Regions from separate parts of the Pseudomonas sp. H2_D02 genome, predicted to be linked through region 2. Evidence: predicted binding sites of a transcription regulator. Region 2 holds the regulator's gene; each other region holds the start of a gene.
The links. The regulator sigma-54, encoded in region 2, starts transcription at its own class of promoters, with help from an activator protein. The targets are predictions, from matches to a motif close to ANTGGCATNNANNTTGCTNT.

Region 1 (5,755 bases), 820 kb from region 2:
CTCAACAACTGGCCGAAGACATCCGGCGCGGTGTGTATCAACCCGGCGAACGGGTGCCTTCGGTGCGCAAGATGAGCTCGCAGCTCAACGTCAGCCATGCCACCGTGCTGCAGGCGTACGCCAATCTCGAAGACCAGGGGTTGATTCGTGCGCGGCCGCAATCGGGCTATTACGTGCATCAGACGCCAGCGTTGACCGCGCCGACGCCGGACATCGCCCGGGTCGAGCGCCCCGGGCTGGTAACGCGCAGCAGCATTATCCAGCAGGTATTGGTCGAGTCGCGTCGCGAAGGTGTGTTTCCGCTGGGGGCAGCGGTTCCCAGCGTCGACTACCTGCCTGTCCGGGCGCTGCATCAGCAACTGGCCAAGGTCACGCGTTTCCACAGCCCGCGGGCGTTCAGCTACATGTTCAGCCCCGGTTTCGAGCCGTTGCGCCGCCAGGTGGCGATTCGCATGCGTGACGCCGGTGTCGTGGTGGACCCTTCCGAAGTGGTGATCACTCACGGCTGCGTGGATGCGCTGCAAATGTCCTTGCGCGTGCTGACCCGGCCAGGGGACCTGATCGCTGCGGAGTCGCCGACCTATTACGGTTTGCTGCAGTTGGCAGATCTGCTGGGCCTCAAGGTCATCGAGATTCCCAGCGACCCGGTCACCGGCATGAGCCTCGAGGCCCTGCAGTTGGCGGCCAACCAATGGTCGATCAAGGCGCTGGTGCTGACCACACGCCTGAGCAACCCCCTTGGCGGCACCATGCCGGAGGAGCGGCAAAAGCAACTGCTGCGCCTGGCATCGGACTTCGATATCCAGATAGTCGAGGACGACATCTATGGTGAGTTGATGTTCGAGCAGGGCCGCACCAAGGCGCTGAAAGCCTATGATCGATTGGACCGGGTGATCTACTGTTCGAGTTTTTCCAAGACCTTGTCCCCAGGGGTACGCATCGGTTGGATGATTGCTGGCAAGTTCCAGCAGGAAATCCAGCGGCTCCAGACGTTCAGCACTCATTCGGCCTGCAGCGTCACGCAGATGGGCATCGCGGCGTATCTGGAGAATGGCGGCTACGATCGGCACTTGCGCTACATCCGTCAGGAGTACCGCAAGAACCTCAGCGCATTCCAACTGGCGGTCCAGCAGTATTTCCCGGAAGGCACGCAAATGAGCCGTCCCACCGGCGGCTTCATCCTGTGGGTCAGCCTGCCGGGGCGGGTCAATACCCAGGAATTGCATGTACAGGCGTTGCAGCAAGGCATCAGTATTGCGCCGGGGTTGATCTTCAGTAATACCGAACAGTTCAACCATTGCATTCGTCTGAACTGCGGCACACCCTGGAACCGTGAGGCGGAGCGGGCCCTGATGACGCTGGGGCTGCTGGCGAAGCAGTTATGCCAGGAGACCGCCAACGGATACCTGTAGCAGGCCTTGTGTCGCTTCGATGTGCTTGTCAGCGCCTCATTATCAGGCCAGCATTAGGGTCTCTGCCGTAAGTGCCGTTGTGTTTATGAAAACCATTGTTCCTGCTGTCTGGGTTTTGATCGGCCTGTTGAGTGCCTTCCACATGGGAGGCGTCGCCGTGGCGGCTTCAGCGCAGGAGAAGCCGGCCGCCAGTATTACCAAGGACACGCCGAAGAGCGCAGCGGCCAAGAAGGCTCCCGCCAAGAAAACAGCACCCGCGAAAAAAAGCGCGCGCCTATCGCTTCCAAGAGCAAATCCGCCCACGAAGTCGCCAAGACGCCACTGCCTCCGGCCAAGCTGGATCTGAGCCTGCCCCATGGCATGGTCGAAGAGCTGCAACCTCCGGGCAAGGCGCCATTACCCAAGCGCGAGCCAATGCTGCCGGCGATGTTCGGAGAGAAGCCCGGTCCGTTCCAGCTTAACGGCCGCCTGTTGAGCAACGAGATGCAATTGCCGCTGCGCAATCAGGAGCGCAACGAGGTGGAAGGCGCCGCGCTCGAGTTCGAATTCAAGCAATAGGCCGGGCGCAGTCCTGCTGTTCGTCGTTGACTGCCCAGTCATCGCACCTTCTGCGAAAAAACACGGGGACGGTAATTTAAAACACCTGTTTTAGCCGTTACTCTGTTGTTGTTACCAATCATTACCTGTCGTGAGGTATTCCTCGTCATGAAGTGCCGTGAGGGCTGTGGCGCCTGTTGCATCGCCCCTTCCATCAGTTCGCCCATCCCGGGCATGCCCCAGGGCAAGCCGGCGGGAGAACGTTGCGTACAGTTGTCGGTCGATAATCTGTGCCAGATCTTCGGCCAACCGGAGCGCCCGGCGGTGTGCTCGGCGTTTGTGGCCGACATCGAGGTCTGCGGCAGCAGCAGCGACGAAGCCATTCGGTTGATTGGATGGTGGGAGCAGGTCACGGCAGCGTAGTGGGGCAATCGTCAAGACTGACATGAACGAACTTGGACAATAAGGAAAACAACCTATGGGTTCGCTGCATCGTATGGCTGTGTTGTGTGGTTTGACCGTGTTGTTGGCGACGGCTACCGCACAGGCAGAGGACTGGCAGGTCGCCAAGGACAAGGAAGGTATCCAGGTGTCACTCAGTGAAGTGACCGGTTCCAAATACAAGGCCTACCGTGGCGTGACCGTCATGAAGACCACCATGGCGAAATTGCGAGCCCTGCAGGAAGACGTGCCTGGTGCCTGCGCCTGGATTCATGAATGCAAGAGCCAGAAGCTGCTCAAGCATGAAGGCAACAAGAGCTGGACCTACACCCAGTTCAATACGCCGTGGCCGGTGACGTCCCGTGATTCCGTATTGGAAGTCACCACCGAGGAGGGCGCCGATGGCAGCCTGACCCGTCAGCTCAAGGGCTTGCCTGAGTACTTGCTTGAGGAGAAGGGCTTTGTGCGTGTGACCAAGGTCGACGGTTTTTGGAAGTTCACCCCCAAGGGCGCGGATCAGGTCGAAGTGATCTATCAAGTCCATACCGAGCCGGGCGGTAGCGTACCATCCTTGGTGGCCAACAAGTTCGTGGTGGACGCGCCGTTCAATACGCTGAAAGCGTTGAAAGAGCGCGCCGAAAAATGACGGCTACCGCCACGTGAAGAAACCGCCCTCGAGGCGGTTTTTTCATCTATGCCGTTGGCAACTCAGCGGAACGATTGTTTCGCCGTCAATGTCGAGATGAAGGCAAGCCCTGCCATGAATTGATCAAGGAGACACCGATGCAAAAGTGGGAAATCACTTTCGTTGACGATCACGGCGAAGCCATCGCCGAGCAGTTCGATTACGACCAGGAGCCCACCATGGAGCAGGCTGCCCAGTTGATCCGGCAGAAGCTGCTGCCAGTCCCCGCCAAGCTTGACCTCAACGACCTGGAAGGTCGCACCGAAGACCCTACGCTCAAAAGTCTCAAAACCCAAAACAGCATTGAAATCATCAGCATTAAACCGATTTCATGAAAATCCTTGTCTGGTCCCGCTTGGCAGCGGCGATGACTTGAAGCTACTCTGCAATCGAGATCAGCGAAAGGATCGCCAAGGTCCGGTCTTGTCAGCTACATGCTTGTGTCCCGACGGTCAGTTGATGCCGTACTGCTTGTAACCGCAGGTTGCACGCACGGGAAGACGGAAAGTCTATCCATCGGTCTGAGGAGGACGTTTCATGAGCACAGCCTATCAAGAAGACATCAGCACCAGCGTGCTGCGCCGCATGAAAGAGGGCGGTTTCGATTTCTCCCAATTCCATCCCATCGAGTTCTACGCCATTTTCCCCGACGAGGAGCGGGCGCGCAGGGCGGCGGGTCATTTTCGCGGCGAATCGTTGAATGCGCAGATCAGTGCTCGCGAAGATGGAGCCTGGTCGTTGGAACTGAGCCGGGTGATGTACGCCACCTATGATGACATCGGCGACTTCGAGCTGAACTTCGAAGCCGTGGTGGAGCCCCTGGGTGGCATCATCGAAGGTTGGGGCGTCAAGCAGGAGATCCGGCGCCTGCAGGCCTGACATTTTCCTTGTGCCTCACAGCAACGGCTGACCTTTGTGTCGGCCGTTTTCATGTCTGGCATGTCCGCTGTTCATCACTGTGCCCTCTCTATCTTGACTATGCTCAGGGATAGCGACGTCCTGCGTCGCAATGAAGCGAGGCAAGCCGGATAGGGATATCCGCTGCACCACAAGGGTGCCCGGCCTGTCGAGGGATAAACCAAGCTGTTGATCATAAAGCGTTTATGCCGCTGGCACGGGCCTTGCGACGCCTGAGCCGGGGTGACAAGGAGTACGGCATGATCCGCACTGGTTTTGATGAAATGTACGATGCCGACGGCCAGGTCCGCCCACATTATCGAGCGTTCGCCCAATGGCTGGCCGAAACGCCCGACGAGCTCCTGGCACAACGGCGACGCGAGGCCGACCTGTTGTTTCATCGCGCCGGCATCACGTTCACGCTTTACGGCGATGAGCAGGGAACGGAGCGCCTGATCCCTTTCGATACCATTCCGCGCAGCATTCCCGCCAGTGAATGGCGAATGGTCGAACGTGGATGTATCCAGCGGGTCAAGGCGCTGAACATGTTCCTGGCCGACCTTTATCACGAACAGCGGATCATTCGGGCCGGCATCATTCCGGCCGAGCAGGTCCTGGCCAACGATCAATATCAACTGGCGATGCAGGGGCTGGATCTGCATCGCGATGTCTATGCCCACATTTGCGGTGTCGATCTGGTGCGCGACGGTGACGGCACGTACTACGTGCTCGAGGACAATCTGCGTACGCCCAGCGGCGTCAGCTACATGCTCGAAGACCGCAAGATGATGATGCGCCTGTTCCCCGAACTGTTCGCCGCCCAACGCATCGCACCGATCGACCATTATCCGAACCTGCTGCTCGATACGCTGAAAAGCGCCAGTCACTTGGACGACCCAAGCGTCGTGGTCCTGACCCCCGGGCGTTTCAACAGTGCGTTTTTCGAACACGCCTTCCTCGCCCGTGAGATGGGCGTCGAGCTGGTGGAGGGCGCGGATCTGTTCGTGCGTGACGACAAGGTCTTCATGCGCACCACGGACGGACCGAAAGCCGTTGACGTGATCTACCGTCGCCTCGATGACGCCTTCCTCGATCCGCTGGCCTTCAATCCGCAGTCGATGCTCGGCGTGCCGGGGCTGCTGTCCTCCTACCGTTCGGGCAACGTGGTGTTGGCCAACGCCATCGGCACAGGTGTGGCGGATGACAAATCGGTGTATCCGTTTGTCACCGACATGATCCGGTTCTACCTGGACGAGGAGCCGATCCTGAGCAACGTCCCCACCTGGCAATGTCGTAACCCCGCTGAACTTTCCCATGTGCTGGCGAACCTTGCGGACCTGGTCGTCAAGGAAACCCAAGGCTCCGGCGGTTACGGCATGCTGGTGGGGCCAGCCTCGACGACGGCGCAGATCGACGCCTTCCGCGAGCGGATCAAGGCCAAGCCGCATGCGTACATCGCTCAACCAACGTTGTCCTTGTCGACGTGCCCGACCTTTGTCGAAAACGGCATCGCGCCGCGCCATATCGATTTGCGTCCGTTTGTCCTGGCGGGGCGAGAAACCCGCGTGGTGCCGGGTGGCCTGACCCGCGTGGCGCTGCGCGAAGGTTCCCTGGTGGTGAATTCTTCACAGGGCGGAGGCACCAAGGACACTTGGGTGGTCGAGGAATGAAGGAGCTGCCATGTTAAGCAGGACCGCCTCGGACTTGTATTGGATGTCGCGTTATCTGGAGCGCGCGGAAAACCTCGCGCGGATGCTCGACGTCAGTTATTCGCTGTCATTGA
Region 2 (5,755 bases):
GCTGCAACGGGGCAAGAACATCAAGCTCGCCGTTTTCGACGTCGACGGTGTACTCACCGATGGCCGCCTGTATTTCCTCGAAGACGGCAGCGAGTTCAAGACCTTCAACACCCTCGACGGCCAGGGCATCAAGATGCTGATGGCCGCGGGCGTCCAGACCGCCATTATCAGTGGTCGCAAGACCCCGGTGGTCGAGCGGCGAGCGAAGAATCTCGGCATCCCGCACCTTTACCAGGGTCGGGAAGACAAGTTGGTGGTGCTGGACGAACTGCTGGGCCAACTCAATCTAAGCTATGAGCAGGTTGCCTACCTCGGCGACGATTTGCCGGACCTGCCGGTGATTCGCCGGGTCGGCCTGGGCATGGCGGTGGCCAACGCAGCCGCTTTCGTACGCGAGCACGCCCACGGCGTCACCACCGCGAAGGGCGGCGAAGGCGCCGCCCGCGAATTCTGTGAATTGATCCTGAACGCCCAGGGCCACCTCGAAGCGGCCAACGCCGCGTACTTGTGAGCCATTTATGTTAAGCAAGAAGATTCGCACCCTACTGGTGTTCGGCTGCATCGCCGCGATTTTTGCGGCGGTGGGCTACTGGAACATCAGCCCGGAACGCTTCCTTGACCCTTCCGTGACCAAGGTCGAGGAAAACGATATCGATTGGTATGCGACCAATACGCATACCCTACAATACCTGCCAGACGGCAAAGTGCAGTACGAAATGACGTCTGACAAAGTCGACCATGTAAAGGCCAGTGATATAACACTGGTCACCAAACCGGACCTGAACATGTTCCGCGGCACTGAATTCCCGTGGCACGTGCAGAGCGAGCGCGCCGAGGTCAATCCCGGCGGTACCGAAGTCGAACTGATCGACTCGGTACGCATCGCCCGGACCGATGAGAAAAACCGTACGACCATCATCACCAGCAGTCGCATGACGGTCTTTCCGCAACGAGAATATGCGCAGACCGAGCAACCCGTTAGAATCGACGGCGCTGGCGGCGTGTCGACCGGCGTAGGAATGAAGGCGTATTTGAAGGAAAGCAGGATACACCTGCTATCGAAAGTAAGAGGACAGTATGAAGCTCGCTAAAACCCTCCCTATTTTGCTCAGTCTGGGCGCAGCACTGGGAAGCGCGAGCGCCTGGGCCCTCCCCAACGACCGCGACCAGCCTATCCGTATCCAGGCCGACGATGCACAACTGGACGACAAGAACGGTGTCGCCACCTATAAAGGTGACGTGATCATCACCCAGGGTTCGATGAAAGTGACCGGCAACACCGTGACCATCACCCGCACCCAGTCCGGCGATATCGACGTGGTGACTTCGGTGGGCAACCTGGCCTACTTCGAACAACTGCAAACCGCGGGCGACACCAAGCCTGTACAGGGTTATGGGGTTACCATCCAGTATCACGCCGCCCAGGACCGCGTTGTCCTGATCGACCGCGCCAAGGTTGTCGACAAGGACAACAACGTGACCCAAGGCGAGAAAATCGTCTATGACACGGTCAAGAAACTGGCCAGCGCGGGTCGTGCCACTGGCAGCAAGGTCACCGAGGCGCGTCCGCGTATCGACATGGTGATCCAGCCGAAAAAGAAAACCGACGAGCAAAAGGCCCAGTAATGGCAACTCTGAAAGCCCAACACCTGGCCAAGAGCTACAAGAGCCGCCAGGTTGTGCGCGATGTCAGCCTGTCCATCGAGAGCGGCCAGATCGTTGGCCTGCTCGGCCCCAACGGCGCGGGCAAGACGACCTGCTTCTATATGATCGTCGGCCTGGTCCAGGCCGATCAGGGCCGCGTCCTGATCGACGACCTGGACGTCAGCCACCAGCCGATGCACGGCCGGGCGAAGGCCGGGATCGGCTATCTACCGCAAGAAGCCTCGATCTTCCGCAAACTGTCGGTTGCCGACAACATCATGGCCATCCTCGAGACCCGCAAGGAACTCGACAAGGCCGGCCGTCGACAGGAACTGGAAAGCCTGCTGCAGGAATTCCACATCAGCCACATTCGCGACAACCTGGGCATGAGCCTGTCCGGTGGCGAACGTCGCCGCGTGGAAATCGCCCGTGCCCTGGCCACCGCGCCGAAATTCATCCTCCTCGACGAACCGTTCGCCGGCGTGGACCCGATTTCGGTCGGTGACATCAAGCAGATCATCCATCACCTCAAGGCCAAGGGGATCGGCGTGCTGATCACCGACCACAACGTGCGCGAGACGCTGGATATCTGCGAGACCGCCTACATTGTCAATGACGGCCAGTTGATTGCCGAAGGCGACTCCGCGACTATCCTGGCCAATGAACTGGTCAAGGAAGTGTATCTGGGTCACGAGTTTCGCCTGTAAGCGCAGATGTCTGGTGCATCGCCGGGCGTCGCCAATTTTATTGTGGCGACGCTCTAGGCAAACACCTCAGTTTCAGGCATATAATTTGCTTAAGTTTGGCGCTCCGGCGCCCTTGTAGTGGATGGCGCATGTGCGGCCGGCGAATAAGGTGTTAAGCCCCTGCCATGAAACCATCGCTAGTCTTGAGAATGGGCCAGCAGCTGACGATGACGCCGCAGCTGCAACAGGCCATCCGCCTGCTCCAATTGTCGACCCTGGACCTGCAACAGGAAATCCAGGAGGCCCTGGAGTCCAATCCGATGCTCGAACGCCAGGAAGAAGGCGACGACTTCGACAACTCCGATCCGCTGGCCGACAACGTCGAACAGAAAACCCCTGCCGAAATCCCGGAACCGTCCTATCAGGAAGCCGCCCCGACGGTGGATAACATCGAGGACGGCGAGTGGAACGAACGCATTCCCAACGACCTGCCCGTGGATACGGCATGGGAAGACGTCTACCAGACCAGCGCCAGCAGCCTGCCAAGCGGCGATGACGACGAGTGGGACTTCACCACCCGCACCTCCGCCGGCGAAAGCCTGCAAAGCCACTTGCTGTGGCAACTGAACCTGGCGCCGATGTCCGACACCGATCGCCTGATCGCCGTGACCCTGATCGATTGCATCAACAACCAGGGCTACCTGGACGAGACACTCGAAGAAATTCTCGAAGCTTTCGACCCCGAGCTCGACATCGAGCTGGATGAGGTCGAGGCGGTCCTGCACCGCATCCAGCAGTTCGAACCCGCCGGCATCGGCGCCCGCAGCCTGGGCGAATGCCTCTTGCTGCAACTGCGCCAGTTGCCCGCCAAGACACCGTGGCTGGCCGAAGCCAAGCGACTGGTCACCGACTACATCGACTTGCTGGGCGGCCGCGACTACAGCCAACTGATGCGGCGCATGAAACTCAAGGAAGACGAGCTGCGCCAAGTCATCGAGCTGGTGCAAAGCCTCAATCCACGGCCCGGCTCGCAGATCGAATCCACCGAGCCTGAATACGTTGTCCCCGACGTGATCGTGCGCAAGCACAATGATCGCTGGCTGGTGGAGCTCAACCAGGAATCGGTGCCGAAACTTCGGGTCAACGCCCAATACGCCGGTTTCGTAAAACGCGCCGACACCAGCGCCGACAACACGTTCATGCGCAACCAGTTGCAGGAAGCGCGCTGGTTCATCAAGAGCCTGCAGAGCCGCAACGAAACCCTGATGAAAGTGGCGACCCAGATCGTCGAGCATCAGCGCGGCTTCCTGGAATACGGTGATGAAGCGATGAAACCGTTGGTCCTGCATGACATTGCCGAGGCAGTGGGCATGCACGAGTCGACGATTTCACGGGTGACCACCCAGAAATTCATGCATACCCCGCGGGGAATCTATGAATTGAAATATTTTTTCTCCAGCCATGTCAGCACCTCGGAAGGCGGCGAATGCTCGTCCACGGCCATCCGCGCGATCATCAAGAAACTGGTCGCCGCGGAAAATCAGAAAAAGCCGTTGAGTGACAGCAAGATCGCTGGTTTACTGGAGGCACAAGGCATTCAGGTGGCCCGCCGTACCGTCGCCAAATACCGCGAATCCCTCGGGATCGCACCTTCGAGCGAACGCAAGCGGTTGATGTAACAGGCCACGCCACAGCGTTCCAGTGGCAGGCAACCCAGCCTGCCGCTTTATGCACTGGCAACGAAGGAGAAGCTGTATGCAAGTCAACATCAGTGGACACCAACTGGAAGTGACCGAACCCCTGCGCACCTACATCGGCGAAAAACTCGACCGATTGGAAAGGCATTTCGACAAGATCACCAACGTGCAAGTCACGATGTGCGTCGAAAAACTGCTGCAGAAAATCGAAGCCACGCTGCATATTCCCGGCGGAGAAGTGGTTGCCAACGCAGAGCACACAGACATGTATGCCGCGATTGACCTGCTGACCGACAAGCTGGATCGCCAACTCAAAAAGCATAAGGAAAAGACCCAGAGCCTCCTCCAGGGCGCAACCGGTCGTTAACCCCCCCAATCCATGATCCGACTAGAAACCATCCTGACCCCCGGCCGTTCCCAAGTGAACGCGCCGGGCGGCAGTAAAAAGAAAGCCCTCGAACAAATCGCCAACCTGATCCACCGCGAAGTGCCGGATCTGGAAATGCAGGATGTCTTCGAGGCACTGGTTGCCCGTGAAAAACTCGGTTCCACCGGTTTTGGCAACGGCATTGCCATCCCCCATTGCCGCCTCAAGGGCTGCGCCTCGCCTATCAGCGCGCTGCTGCACCTTGAAGCCCCCATAGATTTCGACGCCATCGATGGCGCCCCGGTCGACCTGCTGTTCGTCTTGCTGGTCCCGGAAGCCGCAACCGATGCGCACCTGGAGCTGCTGCGCCAGATCGCCAGCATGCTGGATCGCAAGGAAGTACGCGAAAAACTGCGCAGCGCCCCGAGCAACGAAGCCTTGTATCAGGTAGTCCTGGACGAGCAGAACGGCCATTAAACATGCGCATGATCATCGTCAGTGGCCGCTCCGGCTCAGGTAAAAGCACGGCCCTCAATGTGCTTGAGGACAGCGGCTACTATTGCATCGACAACCTGCCGGCTGGCCTGCTTCCGGAATTGGCCGAGCGCGCCCTGATCCACACCGAACTCGCGCAACCGCTGGTCGCCGTGTCCATCGATGCCCGTAACCTGCCCAGCCATCTGTCGCGATTTCCGGAATTGCTCGAAGAAGTTCGCAACCGGCATATCCAATGCGATGTGCTGTACCTGGATGCCGACGAAGAAACACTGCTCAAGCGCTTTTCAGAAACCCGTCGACGCCACCCGCTGAGCAACGCCAGCCGCTCCCTGGCTGAAGCGATCCATGACGAGAGCCAACTGCTCGGCCCCATCGCCGACCTGGCCGACCTCAAGGTCAACACCACGCACCTGAACTTGTACCAGCTGCGCGACACCATCAAGTTGCGCCTGCTGAACCAGCCTGAACCGGGAACGGCGTTTCTCGTCGAATCGTTCGGTTTCAAGCGCGGCATGCCGGTCGATGCCGACTTGGTGTTCGATGTTCGCTGCCTGCCCAACCCGTATTGGAAACCGGAGCTGCGCGAGCAGTCCGGACTGGACCAGCCAGTGGTCGATTATCTCGCTGCCCAACCGGACGTAGAGGAAATGTTCCAGGACATCTCCAGCTACCTCCTCAAATGGCTGCCCCGCTTCGCAGCGAGCAACCGGGCCTATGTCACGATCGCCATTGGCTGCACCGGTGGTCATCACCGTTCCGTCTACCTGACCGAGCGTCTGGGTCAGCTCCTGCAACAATCCCTGAAGAACGTCCAGGTTCGCCACCGCGACCTCAGCTAAAGGATTCACATCGCGATGCCTGCT
Region 3 (5,755 bases), 530 kb from region 2:
CACCGCCAAGTTGCAACGCACCGTCAACACCGCCGTGCGCATGCTCGACAACGTGATCGACATCAACTACTACTCGGTGCCGCAAGCGAAGAACTCGAACTTCAAACACCGTCCGGTCGGCCTCGGCATCATGGGCTTCCAGGACGCGCTGTACCTGCAGCACATCCCGTACGGTTCGGACGCTGCGGTCGAGTTCGCCGACAAGTCCATGGAAGCGGTCAGCTACTACGCGATCCAGGCTTCCTGCGACCTGGCCGACGAGCGCGGCGCCTACGAGACGTTCCAGGGTTCGCTGTGGTCCAAGGGCGTCCTGCCACTGGACTCGCAACAGATCCTGATCGCCCAGCGTGGCGAGAAGTACATCGACGTCGACCTGAAGGAAACCCTGGACTGGGCACCGGTTCGTGCCCGTGTGCAGAAAGGCATCCGCAACTCGAACATCATGGCCATCGCACCGACCGCCACCATCGCCAACATCACCGGCGTGTCGCAGTCGATCGAACCGACCTACCAGAACCTGTACGTGAAATCGAACCTGTCGGGCGAGTTCACCGTGATCAACCCGTACCTGGTCCGCGACCTCAAGGCCCGCGGCCTGTGGGACTCGGTCATGATCAACGACCTGAAGTACTACGACGGTTCGGTGCAGCAGATCGAGCGCATCCCGCAAGAACTCAAGGAGCTCTATGCGACCGCGTTCGAAGTGGACACCAAGTGGATCGTCGACGCTGCCAGCCGTCGCCAGAAGTGGATCGACCAGGCTCAGTCGCTGAACCTGTACATCGCCGGCGCCTCGGGCAAGAAGCTGGACGTGACCTACCGCATGGCTTGGTACCGTGGCCTGAAAACCACTTACTACCTCCGCGCCCTGGCCGCCACCAGCACCGAGAAGTCGACCATCAACACCGGCAAGCTGAACGCGGTTTCCAGCGGCGGCAACCACGGTGACGATTCGGTCCTGGCTGCTCCAGCCGGCCCGGCACCCGTGCCAAAGGCTTGCGCGATCGACGAGCCGGATTGCGAAGCTTGCCAATAAGCTGAGCGGGCGGGCGCGTAAAGGCGCCCGCTGAAAGAAGCCCCCGATAGGCCATTGGTTTATCGGGGGCTTTCTTTTGTCTGGAGGAAAGTCGGCGCCTGTGCCGGCCCCATCGCGAGCAAGCTCGCTCCCACAAGGATTTGTGAACGCCGAAAATCCAGTGTGGGAGCGAGCTTGCTCGCGATGAGGCCGGTCCAGGCAATACAAAACTGAAGCTCATAAAAAAGCCCCTCTTTCGAGGGGCTCCTTGTGCAGCGTTCAAGCAACCATCGATATCAGGTCATCTGAATGATGGTCTGCATGATGGTGCTCTGGGTGGAGATAGTCTTGGCGTTCGCCTGGTAGTTGCTTTGCGCCTTGATGAGCTCGACCAGTTCGTTGGTCAGGTTGACGTTGGACTCTTCCAGGGAGTTGGAGACGATCGAACCCAGGGTGCCGGTTTGTGGCGCGTCGTAGCCCGGGATGCCCGAGGCGAAGGTTTCCTTCCAGCTCGTGCCGCCTACCGGCTGCAGGCCTTGTTCGTTGGTGAAGCTCGCCAGGGCGATCTGACCGATCGGCTTGGTCTGGTTGTTGCTGAAGTTGGCGAGCATCACGCCGCTGCCATCGATGGTCAGGTTGGTGATCTGGCCAGTGGCGTAACCGTTCTGGGTCGGGATCGACCGCGCGGTGTCGGCGTTGAACTGGGTGGTGTTGCCCATGGAAATCGTGATGGTCGGCGCGCTGGCGGCGCCGTTAGCGGTCCAGGTTCCGTTGGTCACGGTGCCAGGAACCCAGCCAGTCAATACCAGATCGCTGTTGACCGTCGCTGGCGGAGTGGTGACCGAGGTCAACTTGCCGCTCGAATCGAAGTTCATGGTGGAGGGGACTGGCGCGGTGGCACCGGTCGTGGTCGGCAAGCTGCCGTTCAGGTTGCGACCATCGATCAAGGTATAGACGTTCCAGGTGTTACCGGCAGTCTTGACCATGTACTGGTCCATCGAGTGCTGGTTACCCTGGGTGTCGTAGATCGGCGTGGTGAACTGCTTGGTGAAAGTAGCGGTATCGGCCGGGTTGAACGCGGCAGTGATCGGCGTCGCCGTCGAGTTCAGGTTGATGGTCGACGAAACCAGGCTGGTGGCTTGCGGCGGCAGGTTCGAGGTGTCGATGCGCAGGTCGGTCAGGATCCCGTTGAGGATCTTGCCGTTGGCGTCCACGCCGTAGCCCTGCAGGCGTGCAGTGCCATCGCTGTTGGTGACGTAGCCTTCCTTGTCGGTCTTGAAGGTACCGGCACGGGTGTAGCTCAACGAACCGTCGTTATCCAGGACAAAGAAGCCCTGGCCCTGGATACCCATGTCCAGCACGTTGCCGGTGTTGTTCACGTCACCCTGGCCGAACTGTTGGGAAACGTTGGCCAGGCGCACGCCGTTGCCGACGGTCTTGCTGCCCGAACCCAGCTTGGTGGCCGAGTAGACGTCTTCGAATTCCGCGCGGGACGATTTGAAACCGGTGGTCGCCACGTTGGCGATGTTGTTGCCGGTCACGTCCAGCTGTTTGTTGGCTGCATAGAGACCGCTAAGGCCGATGTTGAAAGACATGTTGACTCCTTTTGCCGGTTAGTCGGCTCTACATACCAATAGTTTGTACTTTGGACAGGGCAATGCTGCCCAGCCCGGCCAGGTTGAGCATCAGCTCACCGCCCGTCTGGCTGATCGTCACACTGCTGACCGTGGCCGGCAGGTTGGTGATCAGCGACGTGGCCTGGCCGTCGATGGTGGTCGAGGCCGCGAAGGTGTACGTGCCCGACTCGACCGTCGTGCCCGCGTCGTTCTTGCCATCCCAGATGAAGGCGGAGTTGCCAGCCTTCTGGCTACCCAGGTCGATAGTGCGGACAGTCTTGCCATCCTTGTCCATGATCTTGACCGAGAGGGAAGACACTGCCGCCGGTACCACCACGGTGCCGTTGAGGCTCTTGGAGGTGTCGACCACAGCCTTGTCACCGGGCGCGATCACCGACCGACCGACCAGCGAAGAAGCTTGCAAGGCCTGGGACGAGTTGTAGTTGCCCGCAATGCCACTCACGGTTTCGTTGAGCGTGGTGATGCCTTCCAGGCTGCTGAACTGCGCCAATTGGGCCACGAATTCGCCGTTGTCCTGGGGCTCCAGCGGGTTCTGGTTCTTCAGCTGGGTCACGAGCAATTGCAGGAACGCGTCCTTGCCCAGCTCCTTCTTGCCGGTCGCCGCACTGGTTGCCGCGCCCAGGCCATCGGTCGTGGTGTTGGTCTTGACCGAAGAGTTGGCGAGGATCTCGTTGAGGCTCAAACCGCCGGTGGTGTTAGTGACGCTCATGTGACTCGCCCCTTATCACTGACCGAGGGTCAGGACCTTCTGCATCATGGTTTTGGCGGTGTTCATCATTTCGGCGTTGGTCTGGAAAGAACGACTGGCGGAAATCATGTCAGCCATTTCTTCAACGACGTTGACGTTCGGGTAGTAGACGTAGCCCTTGGCGTCGGCCGCCGGGTGATTGGGCTCGTAGCGGGCTTCGAGGTTGCTCTGGTCCTCGACCACGCCGAGCACCTGCACGCCCTGCCCGGCCGCGTCCTGCTCCTGGAACAGCGAGTCGCCGCCGGTGGATTGGCCGCCCTGGAACATGGTGGCGAACACCGGATGACGGGCGCGGTAGGTCTGGTCGATGCTCGACGAGACGGTCTCGGCGTTGGCGATGTTACTGGCGACGGTGTTCAGGCGAGTGGTCTGGGCACTCATGGCACTGCCGGCGATATTGAAAACGCTCGCGATCGACATGGCTTACTCTCCACGCAGGGCTGATACCAGCCCTTTGAATTTACTGTTGAGCAGGGTGAAGCTGGCCTGGAAGTTCACGGAGTTTTCCGCGTAGTTGGACTGTTCCAGTTGAGCGTCCACGGTGTTCTGGTCGATCGACGGTTGCATCGGCGTGCGGTACATCAGCGACTCGTCGCCGCTGCCCACGCCTTCGGCTTCGATATGACGGTTGTTGGTCATGTTCAAGGCGAAGTGGCCGTTCTTGGCTTTTTCGTTCTGCTCGGCAAGGACCTTGGAGAAGTCCAGGTCACGCGCCTTGTAGTTCGGGGTGTCGGCGTTGGCGATGTTGTTGGCCAGGACTTCGGCACGCTGGGCGCGGAAGCTCAAGGCCTGTTCGTGGATACCGAGCGCTTTATCGAAGCTGATGCTCATGTCGGAAACCTTTGGGTGACCAGAATGTACGTACGATGGCTTTAGCAAGTGCCGTGCCACTTTGAAAAAGCCCGTAAACCGGGGCTTTGCGGGGATCGGCAAAGCGGCAATGCCAGAAAAGCGGCAATCGGTTTCCGCCGGCTGCCGCTTTTCTGCCGCTTCTCAGGCGCAATGAGATCCAAACTGTGGGAGCGGGCTTGCTCGCGAAAGCGGTGTAACAGTGAAAGTTGTCTTGACTGAAACACCGCCTTCGCGAGCAAGCCCGCTCCCACAAGGGGACGGTGGCAAGTGGAAATCATCAGGCAAAAAAAGGGAGCCCTTGGGGCTCCCGTTCTTTTACAAGCCAATCACTTCGCCTGGTAGATGATCCCCGGGCTGCACTGGACCATCTGGTAATGATCCGGCAAGCCGTTCAACGCTTCCGACGCGCCAAGGAACAGATAACCGCCCGGCTTCAGGGTGCTGTGGATACGCATCAGGATGTCCTTCTTCACTTCCGCGGAGAAGTAGATCAGCACGTTGCGGCAGAACACGATGTCGAACTTGCCCAGGCTGGCGTAGCTGTCCAGCAAGTTGAACGAACGGAACTCCACTCGGCTCTTGATGGGCGCCTTGACCACCCACTTGCCCGGCCCTTTCGCGTCGAAATAACGCTGCAGACGATCGGGTGACAACCCACGGCCAATGGCCAGGCTGTCGTACTCGCCGGTCTTGCAGTTATTGAGCATGGTCCCGGACAGGTCGGTGGCGACAATTTGCACGCCTGCCTTCAGCTGGCCGAGGTTGGTCCGCTCGAACTCATCGATGGACATCGACAGCGAATAGGGTTCCTGGCCCGACGAACACGCCGCCGACCAGATCCGCAAGCGTTGGCCCGGGCTGGCTTTGATAGCCGCCAGCAACACCTTGTTCTTTAAGACTTCAAAGGGATAGGTATCACGAAACCACAGGGTTTCGTTGGTGGTCATGGCATCCACGACCATCTCACGCAAGCCACTGCGCGGCTGGCTCTGGATACGCTGGACCAGTTCGCCCAATGACTTGATGCCCTGTTGTTCCATCATTTTATTGAGACGGCTCGACACCAGGTACTGCTTGTTCTCACCAAGCAAGATGCCACAGGCTTTTTCCAGGAAGACCCGGAACTGTTCGAAATCCAAATTACCCGTAGACAAGATACCGCCTCTTTTCACTGTGTTGACTTGCCGGGCGCACAATGCGCCCGACCTTTTTAACCTGCTGTCTTGATTCGCTCGACGACCCGGGAAGCCAGGTCATCGGGCCGGAACTTGGCCAGGAAGTCATCGGCGCCGACTTTCTTGACCATCGCCTGGTTGAATACCCCGGACAGCGAAGTATGCAAGATGATGTGCAATTTTTGCATGCGCGGGTCGCTGCGGATCTCCGACGTCAGCGTGTACCCGTCCATCTCCGGCATCTCGATGTCGGAAATCATCATCAGGAATTCCTCTTCCGGCCGCTTGCCCTCGTCGACCAGGTTGCGCAGGTAATCCAGCGCTTGCC
Region 4 (5,755 bases), 600 kb from region 2:
GCGCGGCGGCGGGCAGTGCCAGCAGTAACAACAGGATGATTGAAAAACCGCGACCCATGGGAAATCGACCGAAAACCAAAGTGATAGATGCAGCATAGGCCAGGGCGGATGGTTGGCCCAGTTGTTGTGTTGCTCCCACAGGGGATTTGCTGTGAGCACACATCTTGAGCCCGATGCAAAACCATTGTGGGAGCGAGCTTGCTCGCGATGGCGGTGTGTCAGGCAGTGAGGTGTTGGATAGGCTGGCCTCATCGCGAGCGAGCTCGCTCCCACAGGGGAAGGGAGGTGTCTCAGGATTTCGGGGAGATACAGAGCCCGGCGGTTGCCCGGATCAGGGCCAGCCGGTGTATCGGGTGCTGCTTGTTGTGGTGAGTGGCACGGGCCAGCCATTGCGGACACTGCGGGTCGGTGCGGTAGGGCGCGAAGTCGGCCAGTTGCTGCAGCAGGCGCTTTTGCAGGCGGTCGAGTTTGGGGCGGATCTCGCCCACCAGGTCCGGGCGTGGCAGATCCGGTGCCTTGCCCTCCAGGGCCCAGTCGGACAAGTTGACGTATTGGATAAATTTGTTGGCCTCTATCTGGGCGGCGAAAAACGTTTCCACGGTTTCACCGCTCAGCTTGTAGATCGGCGCCTGGGCTACGGCGGCGGCAATGACTTCACGTTCGCGCTGACGGTCTTCCACGGGTTTGCCGCTGTCCCATTTGCTCAGCGCCACTTGATCGGCGATCAGCAGGCGTTCGCCGATGGCATTGAGTAGCGGGGTCAGGGCTTCGGGGGCGTTGTTGGCCTCGGCTGTGGAACATAGCAGTGCTGCAGACAGGGCGAGGCAAATCTTCAAGCGGGAAGTCATTGGCAATCTCGTCTTGTGAGGGAAGCGGCGCATCATCATGCACGTAACCTGCGCCCATAAAAAAGGCCTCCCGAAGGAGGCCTCTCTTTAACTCACGCCGTGCGTGGCGGCGCTTACTGGATCAGCAGCTGTAGTACAGCTCGTATTCCAGTGGGTGTACGAAGGTGCGAACCTTGATTTCTTCTTCGCTTTTCAGTGCGATGTAAGCGTCGATGAAGTCATCGCTGAATACGCCGCCCTTGGTCAGGAACGCACGGCCCTTGTCCAGCTCTTCCAGGGCTTCTTTCAGGCTGCCACAAACCTGTGGGATTTCCTTGGCCTCTTCAGGCGGCAGGTCATACAGGTTCTTGTCAGCGGCATCGCCAGGGTGGATCTTGTTCTGGATACCGTCCAGGCCAGCCATCATCAGTGCAGCGAAGGCCAGGTATGGGTTGGCAGCCGGATCCGGGAAGCGCGCTTCGATACGGCGGGCTTTCGGGCTGTTCACGTAAGGAATACGGATCGAGGCGGAACGGTTGCGAGCCGAGTAGGCCAGCATCACCGGGGCTTCGAAGCCTGGCACCAGACGCTTGTAGGAGTTGGTCGACGGGTTGGTGAAGCCGTTCAGGGCCTTGCCGTGCTTGATGATGCCGCCGATGAAGTACAGGGCGGTGTCCGACAGGCCGGCATAACCTTCGCCAGCAAAGGTGTTCTTGCCGTCCTTGGAGATCGACATGTGCACGTGCATGCCCGAACCGTTGTCGCCGTACAGAGGCTTCGGCATGAAGGTCGCGGTGCGGCCGTAGGCGTCGGCAACGTTGTGTACGCAGTACTTCAGGGTCTGTACTTCGTCAGCCTTCTTCACCAGCGTGTTGAATTTCACGCCGATTTCGTTCTGGCCGGCAGTCGCCACTTCGTGGTGGTGAACTTCGACGGTCTGGCCCATTTCTTCCAGTGCGTTGCACATGGAGGTACGGATTTCGTGGTCGAAGTCGAACGGTGGAACCGGGAAGTAGCCACCCTTGATGCCTGGACGGTGGCCTTTGTTGCCGCCTTCCACGTCCTGGTCGGACATCCACGAACCTTGTTCGGAGAAGATCTTGAACATGGAGCCGGAGATGTCGGACTTGAACTTGACCGAGTCGAAGATGAAGAATTCGGGCTCTGGACCGAAGAAAGCGGTGTCGCCGATACCGGTGGACTTCAGGTATTCCTCGGCACGGTGGGCGATGGCGCGTGGGTCGCGGTCATAGCCTTGCATGGTCGAAGGTTCGATGATGTCGCAGACCAGGATCAGGGTCGGCTCTTCGGTGAACGGGTCCAGGACGGCAGTGCTGTCGTCCGGCATCAGGATCATGTCGGAGGCTTCGATGCCTTTCCAGCCGGAGATGGAGGAACCGTCGAACATCTTGCCGATTTCGAAGAATTCGTCGTCCAGTGCATCACGGGCCGGCATGGTCACGTGATGTTGAGTGCCTTTGGTGTCAGTGAAGCGCAGATCAATCCACTTGACGTCATGATCTTTGATGAGTTGAACCGACTTCGACATATGTCCTCCGGGTGGCTTCGGGCGGGTAGTGGAGTGCCCTTAGATATGGGTGATGCCGGCGCGAATACTCTGCCAAGGCAACCTGCCTCACAAGGGAGCAAATTGCATGCCAGTGCCCCACCATGGGTTTTTTGCACCAAATCCACGCTTTTAAAGGCGTAAATCCAAGATTGTCGGACAATAACGCACTGCAATGTGGCGCCGTCAATCAATAATGACCTGTTTTGGTGCATGCAAAACCATCTGCACATTAACTGGTTAAACCTTGAGCAATTTCCGCTATAATCCGCGCCCCCCTTTTTCGGCTGGCCGTTCGCGCGCTGTTTTCATGAAACTAATCGTAAAAGTCTTCCCCGAGATCACCATCAAGAGCCGCCCGGTACGGATGCGTTTCATCCGCCAGTTGGCCAAGAACATCCGTGCCGTGCTCCGTGACCTGGACCCGGCCGTGGTGGTGAACGGCGTGTGGGACAACCTCGAACTGGAAACCCGCGTCAGCGAACCCAAGCTGCTGAAGGAAATGACCGAGCGCCTGAGCTGCATGCCAGGCATCGCGCATTTCCTGCAGGTCGACGAATACCCGCTGGGTGACTTCGACGACATCCTCGCCAAATGCATGCTCCATTATGGTGATGCGCTGGCCGGCAAGATCTTTTCGGTTCGCTGCAAGCGCGCCGGCAAGCACCCGTTCAGTTCGATGGACGTGGAACGTTATGTCGGCAGCCAGTTGCGCTCGGCAGTGCGGCGCCGCCGGTATTTCGCTGAAAGACCCGCAGATCGAAGTACGCATCGAGATTCGCGACCAGCGGTTGTTCGTGATCCACAGCCAGCACGACAGCATCGGCGGATATCCGCTGGGCTCGTTGGAGCAGACGCTGGTGTTGATGTCCGGTGGTTTCGACTCCACCGTCGCCGCCTACCAGATCATGCGTCGCGGCCTGATGAGCCATTTCTGCTTCTTCAATCTCGGCGGGCGTGCTCACGAATTGGGCGTAATGGAAGTGGCGCACTTCATCTGGAAGAAGTACGGCAGCTCCCAACGCGTGTTATTTGTGAGCGTGCCGTTCGAAGAAGTCCTGGGCGAGATTCTCGGCAAAGTCGATAACAGTCATATGGGCGTCATTTTGAAGCGTATGATGTTGCGTGCCGCGACGAGCATCGCCGACCGCCTGCACATCGACGCGCTGGTGACCGGCGAGGCGATTTCCCAGGTATCGAGCCAGACGTTGCCGAACCTGTCGGTGATCGACTGCGTGACCGAGAAACTCGTGCTGCGTCCGCTGATCGCCAGCCACAAGCAGGACATCATCGACACGGCCAACGAGATCGGCACCGCCGATTTTGCCCGGCACATGCCGGAGTATTGCGGCGTCATCTCGGTCAACCCGAAGACGGCGGCCAAGCGCGGGCGTGTGGAACACGAAGAGAAAGAATTCGACATGGCGGTACTCGAACGCGCGATCGAGAACGCCAGGCTGGTACCGATCGATCGGGTCATCGACGAATTGGGCCAGGACATCCAGATTGAAGAAGTCGGCGAAGCGCTGGCCGGTCAGATCATCATCGACATCCGTCATCCGGACGATGCTGAAGACGACCCGCTGAGCGTCGCCGGCGTCGAGGTACAAACGATGCCGTTCTATGCAGTGAACGCGCGTTTCAAGGAACTGGACCCTACTCGCCAGTACCTGCTGTATTGCGACAAAGGCGTGATGAGTCGCCTGCATGCCCACCATTTGCTCAGTGAGGGGCATGCCAATGTGCGCGTTTATCGACCGAGCTAAGTGCCCGGGGCTGTTTGCCTGTGGCCTGCGTCACCGGCCCCCCGACGCCGCCGACACGCTGTAACTGTCGGACTCTACTGTAAATCGCTGCCACGACCTGTCAGCACACCGAATCCTCTGATCGAGATACACAAGTGATCGAAAATCTACGCAACATCGCCATCATTGCTCACGTTGACCATGGTAAGACCACCCTGGTAGACAAACTCTTGCGTCAATCCGGCACCCTGGAGCGCAACGAGCTCAACGACGAGCGCGTGATGGACTCCAACGACCAGGAAAAAGAGCGCGGTATTACCATCCTGGCGAAAAACACCGCCATCAACTGGAACGGCTACCACATCAACATCGTGGACACCCCGGGCCACGCCGACTTCGGTGGTGAAGTAGAGCGCGTGATGTCGATGGTCGACTCCGTGCTGCTGCTGGTCGACGCCCAGGACGGCCCTATGCCGCAAACCCGTTTCGTGACCAAGAAGGCCTTCGAAGCCGGCCTGCGTCCGATCGTGTGCATCAACAAGGTTGACCGTCCAGGCGCGCGTCCGGACTGGGTCCTGGACCAGATCTTCGACCTGTTCGACAACCTGGGCGCCACCGAAGAACAGCTGGACTTCAAAGTCGTCTACGCCTCGGCCCTGAACGGTATTGCCGGTCTGGACCACACCGACATGGCTGAAGACATGACCCCGCTGTACCAGTCGATCGTCGACAACGTACCTGCGCCGAAAGTCGACCGTGACGGTCCGTTCCAGATGCAAATCTCCGCACTGGACTACAACAGCTTCCTGGGTGTTATCGGTGTTGGCCGTATCGCCCGTGGTCGCGTCAAGCCGAACACTCCAGTCGTGGCTATCGGCGCCGATGGCAAGCGTCGCAACGGTCGTATCCTGAAGCTGATGGGTCACCACGGTCTGCACCGTGTAGACGTCGAAGAAGCGGCTGCCGGCGACATCGTCTGCATCAGCGGCATGGACTCGCTGTTCATCTCCGACACCCTGTGCCACCCGGACACCGTTGAAGCGATGAAGCCGTTGACCGTCGACGAGCCAACCGTTTCCATGACCTTCCAGGTAAACGACTCGCCATTCTGCGGTAAAGAAGGCAAGTTCGTGACGTCCCGTAACATCAAGGAGCGTCTGGACAAGGAGCTGCTGTACAACGTTGCACTGCGCGTTGAAGAAGGCGACTCGGCTGACAAGTTCAAGGTCTCCGGCCGTGGCGAACTGCACCTCTCGGTACTGATCGAAACCATGCGTCGCGAAGGCTTCGAAATGGCTGTAGGTCGTCCGGAAGTGATCATCCGCCTGGTTGACGGCGTGAAGCACGAACCGTTCGAAAACGTCACCATCGACCTGCCGGAAGAATCCCAGGGCAAGGTGATGGAAGAGATGGGCCTGCGTAAGGGCGACCTGACCAACATGGTGCCGGATGGCAAGGGCCGTGTACGCCTGGAATACAACATCCCTGCTCGCGGTCTGATCGGTTTCCGTAACCAGTTCCTGACCCTGACCAACGGTGCTGGCATCCTGACCTCGATCTTCGACCGTTACGACGTGATGAAGTCGGGCGACATGTCCGGTCGCCAGAACGGCGTT

Region 1: a site for sigma-54 is predicted at 4,184-4,203, ahead of AB4N42_RS23425 (circularly permuted type 2 ATP-grasp protein). Genes of this name have one in related genera too.
Region 3: a site for sigma-54 is predicted at 4,273-4,292, ahead of flgB (flagellar basal body rod protein FlgB). Genes of this name have one in related genera too.
Region 4: a site for sigma-54 is predicted at 2,471-2,490, ahead of glnA (type I glutamate--ammonia ligase). Genes of this name have one in related genera too.

Annotation. Positions count from the first base shown of each region.
Region 1 is NZ_CP162816.1:5,133,593-5,139,347, reverse strand. Features, by position in the region: gene AB4N42_RS23455 (aminotransferase-like domain-containing protein) at 1-1,412, shown strand, start outside; partial or broken gene AB4N42_RS23450 (translation initiation factor 2) at 1,498-1,970, shown strand; gene AB4N42_RS23445 (YkgJ family cysteine cluster protein) at 2,118-2,372, shown strand; gene AB4N42_RS23440 (START domain-containing protein) at 2,428-3,036, shown strand; gene AB4N42_RS23435 (hypothetical protein) at 3,174-3,410, shown strand; gene AB4N42_RS23430 (ribonuclease E inhibitor RraB) at 3,613-3,954, shown strand; gene AB4N42_RS23425 (circularly permuted type 2 ATP-grasp protein) at 4,233-5,642, shown strand; gene AB4N42_RS23420 (alpha-E domain-containing protein) at 5,653-5,755, shown strand, end outside.
Region 2 is NZ_CP162816.1:5,949,496-5,955,250, forward strand. Features, by position in the region: gene AB4N42_RS27280 (KdsC family phosphatase) at 1-511, shown strand, start outside; gene lptC (LPS export ABC transporter periplasmic protein LptC) at 519-1,091, shown strand; gene lptA (lipopolysaccharide transport periplasmic protein LptA) at 1,078-1,626, shown strand; gene lptB (LPS export ABC transporter ATP-binding protein) at 1,626-2,351, shown strand; gene AB4N42_RS27300 (RNA polymerase factor sigma-54) at 2,516-4,009, shown strand; gene hpf (ribosome hibernation-promoting factor, HPF/YfiA family) at 4,086-4,394, shown strand; gene ptsN (PTS IIA-like nitrogen regulatory protein PtsN) at 4,407-4,871, shown strand; gene rapZ (RNase adapter RapZ) at 4,874-5,731, shown strand; gene AB4N42_RS27320 (HPr family phosphocarrier protein) at 5,747-5,755, shown strand, end outside.
Region 3 is NZ_CP162816.1:5,414,910-5,420,664, forward strand. Features, by position in the region: gene AB4N42_RS24820 (ribonucleoside-diphosphate reductase subunit alpha) at 1-1,036, shown strand, start outside; gene flgE (flagellar hook protein FlgE) at 1,312-2,610, opposite strand; gene flgD (flagellar hook assembly protein FlgD) at 2,639-3,361, opposite strand; gene flgC (flagellar basal body rod protein FlgC) at 3,377-3,820, opposite strand; gene flgB (flagellar basal body rod protein FlgB) at 3,824-4,231, opposite strand; gene cheR (protein-glutamate O-methyltransferase CheR) at 4,579-5,406, opposite strand; gene AB4N42_RS24850 (chemotaxis protein CheV) at 5,463-5,755, opposite strand, start outside.
Region 4 is NZ_CP162816.1:256,003-261,757, reverse strand. Features, by position in the region: gene AB4N42_RS01145 (DUF4124 domain-containing protein) at 1-58, opposite strand, end outside; gene AB4N42_RS01140 (chorismate mutase) at 291-848, opposite strand; gene glnA (type I glutamate--ammonia ligase) at 970-2,376, opposite strand; partial or broken gene thiI (tRNA uracil 4-sulfurtransferase ThiI) at 2,705-4,160, shown strand; gene typA (translational GTPase TypA) at 4,295-5,755, shown strand, end outside.